2 regions of the Marinobacterium aestuariivivens genome follow, and region 1 is predicted to be linked to the other one. Evidence: predicted binding sites of a transcription regulator. Region 1 holds the regulator's gene; the other holds the start of a gene.
What was found. The regulator FNR, encoded in region 1, switches genes on or off when oxygen is low (the NO sensors DNR and NnrR bind a similar motif). The targets are predictions, from matches to a motif close to TTGATNTANATCAA.
Positions count from the first base shown of each region.

Region 1 (6,482 bases):
AGGCAACAGGAGCAACAGGAGCAACAGGTGCAACAGGTGCAACAGGTGCAACAGGTGCAAAAAGTGCAACAGGGGGCCGATCATGTGTAAATCGCCGGTTTATCGCCCCACCCTTTACGAAACGGCAGCAATCGGCATGTCCGCCAGCTCACTGGTCGTCGTCGGCAATGCCCTGCGGCTGTCAAAGCTCGTGCGCCGGCCGGTATCAAAAACCTCATCAAAAGGCTGATCATGGATATCCTGTACCTGCTGATCCCAATCGCCATCATTTTCGTCGCCTGCGCACTCTGGGCCTTTTTCTGGAGCGTCAACAGCGGCCAGTACGACGATCTCGAGTCACCGGCCCACAGCATTCTCTACGACGATGACGCCTCTTTGATCCCGGACGACGCCCGCGAAAAGGCACGCGACAACGAAACCCGGCCGGTCGACAAGCCGCGGGATCGGGATGACTGAACAGCTGTCGATACTGACCGCCCTGATGCTGGGCCTGCTCGGCGGCGCCCACTGCATCGGCATGTGCGGCGGCATTTCGGCGACCATCGGGCTGGCACGGCAGGACAGCCGGACGCCGACGATCGTTCTGCTGCTCGGCTACAACGGCGGACGCATTCTCAGCTATGCCCTGGCAGGCGCGCTGCTCGGCGGTCTCGGGGTCCTGGTCGCCGGCAGCCTCGCGACCCTGCTGCTGCGCGCTCTGGCCGGCCTGATGCTGATCGCCATGGGGCTCTACATCGGGCAATGGTGGAAGGGCCTGGTCCATCTCGAACGCGCCGGACAGCATCTCTGGCGTCATCTGCGCCCGCTGACCAGCCGCCTGCTGCCCGCACGCACCCCGCTCCAGGCGCTGCTGCTGGGCCTGGTCTGGGGCTGGCTGCCCTGTGGACTGATCTACAGCACCCTGATCTGGGCCTCGGCCGCCGCCAGCTGGAACGACAGTGCCCTGCTGATGTTCTGCTTCGGCATCGGCACCCTGCCCGCCATGCTGACCACCGGCCTCGCCGCCGCCCAGCTGCGCCGGTTGCTGGCGCGGCGCCTGACGCAGCAACTCGCCGGCGGCCTGATCATCGGTTTCGGGCTGTACAGCCTTCCCCTTGGCATGCTGGTCAATCCGGCGTAGGGTGGAATGAGTGCCGTAGGCGCGAATTCCACCGGTGGTGTCCGGTTGCCTCCTAGATGACGCCGCGTGGATTTTCGCCGCGGGGCGCGGCTCCTACGATTTGCTTGATTAAAGTCAATGCGGCCCGCAAAGTGACCGCTAAAATGTATATTTTGCACACTTTGGCCAAAGGAAAGATCCCGTGAGCAACAGCAGCACCGTCCGCTGGGACCCAGAACTGATTCGCCGCTACGACCTGTCGGGGCCGCGTTACACCTCCTACCCCACGGCCGTGCAGTTCGACCCGCTGCTGAGTCCCGAACGCCTGATCGAAGCGGGCCTGGCCACGGCGGACAGCGATTCGCCCCTGTCGCTCTATGTCCATATCCCCTTCTGTGAGCATGTCTGCTACTACTGCGCCTGCAACAAGGTCATTACCCGCAACCGCAACAAAGCCCAGCCGTATCTCGACACCCTATACCGGGAGATGGCCCGCTCCGCCGAACTGTTTAGCAAGGGGCGCCTGCAAGGGCGCCAGGTCGACCAGTTGCATTGGGGCGGCGGCACCCCGACCTTTATCAGCCATGGGCAGATGACGGAACTGATGTCGGCGCTGCGCTCGAATTTCAACCTCAGGGACGACGATAACGGCGACTACTCGATCGAGGTCGACCCGCGCGAAGCCGACGCCGAAACCATCGCGGTGCTGCGCCAGATCGGCTTCAACCGCATCAGCCTCGGCGTACAGGATCTCGATCCACGGGTACAGCAGGCGGTCAATCGCATCCAGCCACTGGAGATGACGCAGCAGATTCTGGAATCCGCACGCAGCGAGGGCTTCCGCTCGATCAACATGGACCTGATCTACGGTCTGCCCCATCAAACCCCCGAAAGCTTTGCCGCCACCCTCGATACCGTGATCGGGCTGTCGCCGGACCGGTTGTCGGTCTTCAACTATGCCCACCTGCCGGACCGTTTCCGCTCGCAAAAACACATTCGCGCAGAGGATTTGCCGGGCCCGGACGCCAAGCTTCAGATTCTCCACGACAGCATCGACCGGCTGCTCGAGGCCGGATACGTCTATATCGGCATGGATCATTTCGCCAAGCCCGACGACAGTCTCGCCATTGCCCAGCGTTCGCGCCAGCTGCACCGGAATTTCCAGGGCTATACCACCCATGCAGACTGCGATCTGGTGGCACTGGGCGTGTCGGCGATCAGCCAGATTGGTGACGTCTACTTTCAGAATGAACACGATATGGGGGCCTATACGCGCGCCGTCGAGAGCCGTGCCTCCGCTGTCAAGCGGGGGTGATCATGAACGCCGACGACAGGATCCGCCGCCGCGTCATTGGCGAGCTGATCTGCCACTTCGAGCTCGACCAAAACAGCATCGAGGAGCGTTTCGGCATCGCGTTCGACGACTATTTCGCCGCCGAACAGGCCGAGATCGAAAGCTTCATCGCCGATGGCCTGGTCGAACGACGGGACCGGGTACTGACCGTGACCGCCGCCGGCCGCCTGCTGATCCGGCGCATCTGCATGGCCTTCGACGCCTATATTCCGAAACAGGCTCCGGTGCAGGGTTTCTCCCGCATCATCTGAGCCGCTTTTTCCGCGCTGCCTGATGGCATAGCGGCCATAGTTCCCGTTGTGACTTCAACCCGGGCGGCAAATGTTGGATAATCGTCTCCAACTGCGCCCCCGGGCCTATCGACACAACAGGAACCGACCATGGCTGACCAAAAACCGGAAGGGAAGCTCCGTAGCCTGCAACAAGCACACTGCAACACCTGCAGCCTGAGTTCACTCTGTCTGCCGGTCTCGCTCAATATGACCGAAATCGACCGCCTCGACGACATCATCGATAAAAGCAGGCCCCTCAAGAAAGGGGAGCACCTGTTCCGTCAGGGCCAGCCTTTTACATCCATCTATGCGTTGCGCGCCGGTACCGTGAAGAGCTATTCGCTGACCAACGAGGGCGAAGAGCAGATCACCGGTTTCTACTTTCCCGGCGAACTGGTCGGCCTCAGCGGCGTCGATTCCGGTGTCTATCCGGTTTCCACCAAGGTGCTCGAGACCACCACCGTCTGCGAAATCCCCTTTACCCGCCTCGACGACCTGTCCGGCGAGTTGCCGGAGCTGCGACGTCAGATCATGCGCACCATGAGCAAGGAGATTCGTGACGACCAGCAGATGATGCTGCTGCTGTCGAAAAAGACCGCCGAAGAGCGCGTTGCCACTTTTCTGATCAAGCTGTCGCAGCGATTTCAGGCCCGGGGTTATTCCCAGACCCGCTTCCGCCTGTCGATGTCGCGCAACGAGATCGGCAACTACCTCGGGCTGGCAGTGGAAACCGTGAGCCGGATATTCACCCGTTTCCAGAAGAGCGGTCTGATCCAGGTCGAAGGCAAGGAGATCGACGTTACCGATCTCGACCAGCTTTACCTGCTGTCCGGCGAATGCCCGGTGCAGGATCCGGCACTGTCCCGACAGACATCCTGATATATAAAAAAACGGCATCCACAGAAGCTGCGGATGCCGTGCAAGCTGCACAGTTGATAAGCCATCTCTGGCTGGTAACCCAACACCTTCATTAGACGCTTTTCTCGCCCTGAAAACATTGAGCCATATCAAGCATCGAACAGGATGCGCGCGCAGGAGTCCTTAATGCCCTTTGACGAGTGCTATGTAAAATCGATTATCCGTACGATTCCGGACTGGCCGGAGCCAGGCGTCCAGTTTCGCGACATCACGCCGCTGTTCAAGGATCCCAAGGCGCTGCGCATGGTCGCCGACGACTTCATCCAGCGCTATATCGATACCGATATCACCCATATCGCCAGCATCGACGCCAGGGCTTCCTGATCAGCTCGATCATGGCCTATCACCTCAATATTCCGCTGGTGCTGGTACGCAAGAAGGGCAAACTGCCGGGTGAAACCATCCACGCCGAATATACCCTGGAATACGGTACCGCCGCGGTCGAGATGCAGACCGACTCGGTGGGCCCCGGTGACCAGGTGCTGATCTTCGACGACCTGATCGCGACCGGTGGCACCATCCTGGCCGCCAGCACCCTGATCAAGGAACTGGGCGCCAGTGTCTACGAGGCCGCCGCCCTGATCGACCTCCCCGACCTCGAAGGCTCGACCCGCATACAGGAAGCCGGCATACCGGTGCATACGCTGCTGGCCTACGAGGGCCTCTGAGATCTGGTGACGCGTAACGCGTAACGCGTTACGCGTCACCAGCACCGGCAACGGCATTTCGGAACGCCACCGGTGCCGACTACTCGCCCGACCATCGATAAACGAAGCGCCCTGCGCATGGCATTTCCCGCCCGAGCCGTTAGAATAGCGCCCTCCACCAGCCGGCAAAGAAGACTATGTGGTTCAAAAATCTGATTTTTTATCGCCTGACCTCCGCTTTCGACAGGGACGCGCAAAGCCTGGAAACCGCCCTTGCAGAGCATCCATTCCAGCCCTGCGGCAGTCAGGAGATGAGCCGTTACGGCTGGATCGCGCCCTGCAAGGGGCTGCCGGACCAGCTCGTCTACAGCTGTGCGGGCTACTATCTGATCTGCGCCCAGAAGGAGGAGAAGATTCTGCCCTCCGGCGTGATCCGCGAGACGCTCGAGGAAAAGGTCGAGGAAATCGAACATCAGCAGGCACGCAAGGTCTATCGACGTGAGCGCAATCAGCTCAAGGACGAGATCGTACTGGATCTGCTGCCGCGGGCCTTTACCCGGCGCCAGCAGACCTGGGCCCTGATCGCGCCCCAGGCCGGCTGGGTATTGGTCGATGCCTCTGCCCACAAGAAGGCCGAGGAGTTGCTGACGCAGCTGCGCAGCAGCCTGGGCACGCTGCCGGTGGTGCTGCCGGACGTCAAGCAGTCGCCCTCGGCGGTGATGAGCCACTGGCTCGAACAGCAGCAGCCCCTCCCAACCTCGTTGCAGCTGCTCGACGAGTGCGAAATGAAGGACAACCTGGTGGAAGGTGGCGTCATCCGCATCAAGGGCCAGGACCTGACCAGCGCGGAAATTGTCGCCCACCTCGAGGCTGGCAAGCGCGTCACGAAGCTGGCTCTGGAGTGGGATGAGAATCTGCGCTTTCTGCTGCACGAGGACCTCAGCATCCATCGCATCAAGCAGACGGACCAGTTCCGCGAGCAGCAGAAGGATGTTGCCGACGACGAGCTGGCGCGTTTCGATGCCGATGTCGCCCAGATCGGTCTCGAACTGAGCCGGCTGATTCCGGACCTGCTGCAGGCCTTCGGCGGCGAAAACAGCGCAACCTAGGACCCGGTCCCGATGTACAGCGTCAAAGAGATGTTTTACACCCTGCAGGGGAAGGCGCCCAGAGCGGCCGGCCGGCGGTGTTCTGCCGCTTCAGCGGTTGCAACCTCTGGTCCGGCCGCGAGCAGGACCGCCACCAGGCGGTCTGCGACTTCTGCGATACCGACTTCGTCGGCACCGATGGCCAGAATGGCGGCAAGTTCGCCAGCGCCGCGGCGCTTGCCAAGGCCGTCAGGGCGCTCTGGCCGGACGCCTCGGGTGGCCAGCCCTATGTCGTCTGCACCGGCGGAGAACCCGCCCTGCAGCTCGATGAGCCGCTGGTCGAGGCATTCAAGACTGCCGGTTTCGAAGTCGCGATCGAGACCAATGGCACGCGCCCCCTGCCCCCGGTATCGACTGGATCTGCGTCAGCCCCAAGGCATCGGCGCAGCTGGTGATCACCCGCGGGCAGGAGCTCAAGCTCGTCTATCCGCAACTGCAGGCACCGCCGGAGCGGTTTGCCGGGCTCGATTTCGAACACTTCTATCTGCAACCCCTGGACGGTCCCGCCGCGCAGGAAAATCTCGCAGCCACGGTACGCTACTGCCTGGCACATCCGCAGTGGAAGCTGAGCCTGCAGACGCACAAGATCATCGGTATCGACTGAATGGCGTTCATCAACAGACCCCGGAGCTCGATTGTGACGGTGCTGCGACGTTATACCCACATCTGCTGTGGATAACGTTGTGGGCCAGGATAAGATACCTGCCCGGCCGCCCCGGAACCGCTCGGCCCGCAACAGATTGATCACTTTGTAACCAGCAGTAATTTGTTATTAATATTCAAATAGATAGGACCAGCAACTCGAAATCTGTCGAGCTTGCCGGCCTTAGGCAGCGATTTTACGCTGTAAACCAGTCGTTACAGTTTTCTGTCGGCCTGCCTGGCGACAGAATGAACACAGACTCAGCCCCCAGGCTGGCCCGGCACAGGCCCCGGCCGGTAAAATCGGTACAGTGTCCGAAACGGAATTGCCATGTACACCGCTGAAGAACGTCAACGAGAAGCCCGCCGGGTCACCCTGGTCGGCAGCCTACTGGATTTCAC
Region 1 is NZ_JBHSWE010000001.1:5,437,234-5,443,715, forward strand. Features, by position in the region: gene ACFQDL_RS28525 (hypothetical protein) at 1-90, shown strand, start outside; gene ccoS (cbb3-type cytochrome oxidase assembly protein CcoS) at 232-456, shown strand; gene ACFQDL_RS28535 (sulfite exporter TauE/SafE family protein) at 449-1,120, shown strand; gene hemN (oxygen-independent coproporphyrinogen III oxidase) at 1,302-2,414, shown strand; gene ACFQDL_RS28545 (oxygen-independent coproporphyrinogen III oxidase) at 2,417-2,704, shown strand; gene fnr (fumarate/nitrate reduction transcriptional regulator Fnr) at 2,834-3,604, shown strand; partial or broken gene ACFQDL_RS28555 (adenine phosphoribosyltransferase) at 3,770-4,311, shown strand; gene rdgC (recombination-associated protein RdgC) at 4,488-5,399, shown strand; partial or broken gene queE (7-carboxy-7-deazaguanine synthase) at 5,412-6,042, shown strand; gene ACFQDL_RS28570 (cation diffusion facilitator family transporter) at 6,412-6,482, shown strand, end outside.

Region 2 (6,482 bases), 4.8 Mb from region 1:
GCCCGAAATCAACAGTGCCGTCACCGTGCTCAGCAGCACCCCGAGCGAAAGCTTGTGACGGATCGACCGCAGCCCGAAGGCCTGCCGTGACGACGGCGGGGCGGCGGAGGCTGGAAAGTCGGTGTGCCGTACGGCGTCCAGATGCCGGTTCATGGCTGTGCCCTCCGTACCTGTCGTGCCACCGACAACAGCTGCGAGCTGATACGCAGTGAATGCTCGCTGGCCACGGCCAGCGAGACATCGAAGCGTACCCGGTCGTTTTCGACGGCGAAGTTGATGGTTCCCCCGTGTCGAGCCCTGCCGGACTGTCGGTCACCAGCAGCACGGGCTGGTGCTGCAGGCGGCCCAGAATGGGCGGGCGGGCATTCAGCGTGCCGGCGTCGACGAATAGCAGATGGATGCCCGCCGGGTCGGCATCGGGATCGAGACGGTGCAGCTGCAACGGTCGCCGGCCGATACGCTGGCCCTGCGCCGCCCGCTCGAGTTCATCGGCGATGTTTTCGGCACCGACGATGCCGATCCGGATTGGACTGTCCAGGGCTTCGAAGGCCTGATCGGGCCATTCCACGTAGTGGCAGAACTTGTACAGAAAGGCCGCCTTGATTCGCGTTTCCGGTGCCGCCTCCTGCGCCGGTGCCGTGGCTGCACCCAGCAGGCCGGCACCCAGGCAGAGCAGGGCGAGCAGACTCGCAATCGGTCGCATCATCGGAACCTCAACAGGAGTTCCAGGTACAGGCTGCGCTCGACCTCGCTGCGTGACCCGGATTGGCCGAACTCGGGATGACGGTCATCGAGCAGGTTCCAGCCCGACAACGACAGTTCCAACTCGGGCCTCGGCTGCCAGCCGAGTCTGATATCGAGCGCCGTATAGGCCGGGACCTCCGGGTCGGGCAGCTTGCCGACATGGCGGATCGTCCAGTCGAACTCGTGTACCGGGCTCAGTGCATGCCGCGAGCGCAGCAGCCACTGGTGCGACGGGTCATTGCCCTGGGAGGTCTCGAGACTGCCGCGGTCGAGATCGAGCTCGTCGCGCCGCAGCAGGGCGCCGGCATTGAGTTGCCAGCCTTCGTTGACCTGGTAGTCGCCCCAGGCCTCGAGGCCGTAGATCTGTGCTTCGATTCCGTTGCCGAGTACGAAAGTGCCGTCACCGACCGGCTCGACCGCCCGCAGCTTGTCGTAATCCTGGTAGAAGGCGGTGATCGAGTAGTTGAAGCGTCCGCCGCGCGACCCCCGATAGCCGAGCTCGAGCGAGTCGGCCGTTTCGGACTCGAAATCCGGGCCGCCGTTGAAGGGCCCGCCCGCCGACGGCAGGAAGGGAACGAAAAAGTCACGGTCGAGGCGCGACGGCGTGCGCACCGAACGGGCCAGGGAGGCCCAGAGCAGGTCCCGGGGCGTCAGGTTCCAGCCCAGGCGCACATTGGGCATGAACTCGAAACCGGTGTAGCGGTTGTGCTCGAGGCGGGCGCCGAGCGTCAGGTGCAGGTTGGGGCGCAGGCGGATTTCGTCCTGAACGAAGGCGTTGCTCCAGTGCAGCCGTTCGTCGTCCGGCAGGAACTGCAGCAGCGCCGAGTTGCTGACCTCGTCCCAGGCATGACGATAGCCCAGCCCCCAGACAACCCGGTGACCGTCCCCGGCGTTCAGGTTGTGTTGCAGCTCGAGATCGACGATATCCAGCGTCTCGGCGAACAGACCGGGCAGTTCGCGCTCGGTTCTGTCGTAATAGGCCTGCAACTGCAGGCTGGAGCCGTCGTCGAGGTCGTGGCGCCAGCGGCTGAGCAGGTTGAGGCCGCGGATCTCGCCGCTATCGGCCGTTTCCCGGTTCAGCCGGCCCTCATAAAGATCACCTTGCAGCGTCAGTTCGCCGCTGTCGAGGCGAAAGCCCGCCTGCCCCTTGTGCCAGCCGTCACGGGCGCCGCTGCCGTTTTCCTGCTCCGACTGCGGGACCCGGAACCCCTGGCCATAGACCCGGAAATGGCTGTCGGCGCCAACCGGGCCGCCATGGCGCAGTGCCGCACCGCGCTCGAGGTTGCCTGCGCCGCCTCTCAGCAGCGTTCCCCGGGTCTCGCTGGCCGGACGGCTGATCACATTGATCACGCCGTTGACCGCGTTGCTGCCCCAGAGGGTGGCCCCGGGGCCGCTGATCACCTCGATGCGCTCGATATCCTCCAACATCAGGTCCTGGGCATCCCAGAATAGCCCGGAGTAGAGCGGGGTATAGGCGATGCGGCCGTCGATCAGCACCTGCAGCTTGTTCGCGGTGGTCGAATTGAAGCCGCGGGCGCTGATGGCGTAACTGTCGGCGCCGGTGCGGGCGACCAGCAGGTTCGGTGCCGGCGCAGGACCTCGGGCAGGCGGGTGGCACCGCTGCGCCTGATATCCTCGGCCGTGATCACGAACACCGACGCGGCGGCATCGGACAGCCGTTCGGGTGTCTTCGAAACCGAGCTGATGGTCAGGTTCGCCAGATCTTCGAGACTGAGTTCGATCAGCTCGTCGGGGGGAGCGCACTGGCCGGGAGAGGGGCAAGTGCAAGCCAGGACAGCCCGATATAAAGGCTGAACGGCAGCGAACGGTAGCGGGTCGGCAGCGCGCTGGCTGCCCGGCGCTTCCTTGACATCCTTGCCGGCATAGTCAGAGCGTCCAGTTATATATGCATACAGCATGCAGGATAGTCGCTATTCCGGGGTTAGGCCAATCCGAAATCCGGCGTTCCGGACGGGTATTACCCACTAAGACCCCGGGTTCGCCGCCGGTCCCTCGAAAACGTCGGTCCTGACCTAAAAAGTGGTTTTCTTTCAGTAAGTTGGGTTCTTCATCTGGAGGTACCACCAAAGTGGTATTCGCTCCCTGGCAGGCCGGAGGCCGGTCGGCGGGCGTTGATCTGAGTCAACTTTCGCAGGACCCGGCTGACCTAGAGTGGCCCCAATGCCGGCGGGAGAGGCAGCAATACCTCGCCTGCCGCCACCGGATTCAAAACCCCAAGATCGGAGCCAGACCCGTCGGGTCCAGGTTCCGTCCTGACCTGAAGGTTTCAGGAGAGAGAACCATGAGCCATCTGCTTGATCGATTGAGATTCCTGAAGAAGAAACAGGGCACCTTCGCCGGGGGCCACGGCGAGACCCGGAGCGAGAGCCGCGACTGGGAGGACGGTTACCGCCAGCGCTGGCAGCACGACAAGATCGTGCGCTCGACCCACGGCGTCAACTGTACCGGCTCCTGCAGCTGGAAGATCTACGTCAAGAACGGTCTGATCACCTGGGAGACCCAGCAGACCGACTATCCGCGCACCCGTCCGGATCTGCCGAATCACGAGCCCCGCGGCTGCCCCCGCGGCGCCAGCTACTCCTGGTATATCTACAGTGCCAACCGGCTGAAGTATCCGACCGTGCGCAAGCGCCTGCTCAAGCTCTGGCGTGAAGCCCGCACCAGTCTCGAGCCGGTCGAAGCCTGGGCGTCGATCGTCGAGAACAGCGACAAGGCCAGATCCTACAAGTCCGTCCGTGGTCAGGGCGGTTTCGTGCGTTCGAGCTGGGACGAGGTCAACGAGATCATCGCCGCGGCCAACACCTACACCATCAAGCAGTACGGCCCGGACCGCGTGGTCGGCTTCTCGCCGATCCCGGCGATGTCGATGGTCTCCTATGCCGCCGGCGCCCGCTATCTGTCGCTGATCGGCGGCGCCTGCCTGAGCTTCTACGACTGGTACTGCGACCTGCCGCCGGCCTCGCCGATGACCTGGGGCGAGCAGACCGACGTGCCGGAAGCGGCCGACTGGTACAACTCCAACTACATTATCGCCTGGGGCTCCAACGTCCCCCAGACCCGTACCCCCGATGCCCATTTCTTCACCGAGGTGCGCTACAAGGGCACCAAGACCGTCGCCGTGACCCCGGACTATTCCGAGGTCGCCAAGCTCTGCGATCTGTGGATGAACCCGAAGCAGGGCACCGACGCGGCGCTGGCAATGGCAATGGGCCACGTGGTGCTGAAAGAGTTCCACGTCGACAATCCGAGCGAGTACTTCACCGACTACTGCCGCCGTTACAGCGACATGCCGTTCCTGGTGCAGCTCGACAAGCGTGACGACGGCCAGTACGCCGCCGGCCGCTTCGTTCGTGCGTCCGACTTCGACGCCAACCTCGGCCAGGACAACAACCCGGACTGGAAAACCGTCGCCTTCGACGAGGCCTCCGGACGCTACGTCGTGCCGAACGGCTCGATCGGCTTCCGCTGGGGCGAGAAGGGCAAGTGGAACATCGAGGCGAAAGAGGGCGGCGAGGGCCAGGAAACGCAGCTCAAGCTCAGCCTGCTCGACGATCACGACGAGGTGGTATCGGTCGGCTTCCCCTATTTCGGCGGTGTCGAAAACGAGTACTTCCAGGACAACAAGATCGCCGACGTAGTGCACCACAACCTGCCGGCCAAGCGCATCAAGCTGGCCGACGGCAGCGAGAGCCTGGTGGTCACCGTCTACGACCTGATGCTGGCCAACTACGGCATCGACCGCGGTCTCGGCGGCGACTACGTGGCGAAGAGCTACGACGACAACGCGCCCTACACGCCCGCCTGGCAGGAGCGCATCACCGGTGTCGACCGCAAGATCGTCGAGCGCATCGCCCGTGAATTCGGCGACAACGCCAACAAGACCCGCGGTCGTTCGATGATCATCGTCGGTGCCGGTATGAACCACTGGTACCACATGGACATGAACTACCGCGGGCTGATCAACCTGCTGGTGCTGTGCGGCTGCATCGGTCAGAGCGGCGGCGGCTGGGCGCATTACGTCGGGCAGGAAAAACTGCGTCCCCAGTGCGGCTGGCTGCCGCTGGCGTTCGCCCTCGACTGGCAGCGTCCGCCGCGTCACATGAACGGCACCTCCTTCTTCTACAACCACTCCAGCCAGTGGCGCTACGAGAAGCTGGAGGCCCAGGAGATCCTCTCGCCGCTGGCCGACAAGTCCAAGTGGACCGGCAGCCTGATCGATTACAACGTCCGCGCCGAGCGTATGGGCTGGCTGCCGTCCTGTCCGCAGCTGGGCACCAACCCGCTGGAGCTGGTGCGCAAGGCCGAACAGGCCGGCCGCAACCCGGCCGAGTACACGGTCGAGCAGCTGAAGAACGGCACCCTGCGCTTCGCCGCCGAGGATCCGGACAACCCGCAGAACTTCCCGCGCAACATGTTCATCTGGCGCTCGAACCTGCTCGGTTCCTCCGGCAAGGGCCACGAGTACATGCTCAAGTACCTGCTGGGCACCAACCACAGCGTGCTGGGCGAGGACCTGGGCGCGACCGGCGGCAAGAAGCCGGAAGAGGTCGTCTGGCACGACCAGGCGCCGGAGGGCAAGGTCGACCTGCTGGTGACGCTGGACTTCCGCATGTCCACCACCTGCCTCTATTCCGATATCGTGCTGCCGACCGCGACCTGGTACGAGAAGGACGACCTCAACACCTCGGACATGCATCCGTTCATCCACCCGCTGTCCGCGGCCACGGATCCGGCCTGGGAAGCCCGTTCCGACTGGGACATCTACAAGGGCATCGCGAAGGCGTTCTCCGAGGTCTGCGTCGGTCACCTCGGCGTCGAGAAGGACCTGGTGACGCTGCCGCTGCAGCATGACACCCCGGCGGAGCTGGCGCAGCCGTTCGGCGTCCAGGACTGGAAGAAGGGCGAGTGCGAGCCGGTGCCGGGCAAGACCATGCCGAGCCTGAGCGTGGTCGAGCGCGACTACCCCAACACCTATGCCCGCTTCACCTCGGTCGGCCCGCTGCTGGAGTCGGTCGGCAACGGCGGCAAGGGCATCAGCTGGGATACCAAGGACGAGGTCGACCTGCTGAAGAAGCTCAACTGGACCCATGTCGACGAGGGTGAGAGCAAGGGCCGTGCCCGCATCGAGACCGCCATCGACGCCGCCGAGATGATCCTGGCGCTGGCGCCGGAGACCAACGGTCAGGTGGCGGTCAAGGCCTGGGAGGCACTGGGCGAGTTCACCGGTCTCGACCATACCCATCTGGCCGAACCGAAGGAGGAGGAGAAGATCCGTTTCCGCGACGTCCAGGCGCAGCCGCGCAAGATCATCTCGTCGCCGACCTGGTCGGGCCTCGAGGACGAGCACGTCTCCTACAATGCCGGCTACACCAACGTCCACGAGCTGATCCCCTGGCGCACCCTGACCGGACGTCAGCAGTTCTACCAGGATCACCAGTGGATGCGCGATCTGGGCGAGAGCCTGCTGGTCTATCGGCCGCCGATCAATACCAAGTCGGTGCACCCGATCATGAACAAGAAGTCCAACGGCAACCCGGAGATCGCGCTGAACTGGATCACGCCGCACCAGAAGTGGGGCATCCACTCCACCTACAGCGACAACCTGCTGATGCTGACCCTGTCCCGCGGCGGTCCGATCATCTGGATGTCGGAGGGCGACGCCGCCAAGGTCGGCATCGAGGACAACGACTGGGTCGAGATCTTCAACACCAACGGCA
Region 2 is NZ_JBHSWE010000001.1:657,154-663,635, reverse strand. Features, by position in the region: gene ACFQDL_RS03415 (YfiR family protein) at 1-706, opposite strand, end outside; gene ACFQDL_RS03420 (sensor histidine kinase, YfiR-like protein-associated) at 1-39, opposite strand, end outside; gene ACFQDL_RS03410 (TOL_0244 family TonB-dependent receptor) at 703-2,508, opposite strand; gene ACFQDL_RS03405 (nitrate reductase subunit alpha) at 3,047-6,482, shown strand, end outside.
Region 2: the regulator FNR is predicted to act here: its motif matches at 2,877-2,890, upstream of ACFQDL_RS03405 (nitrate reductase subunit alpha).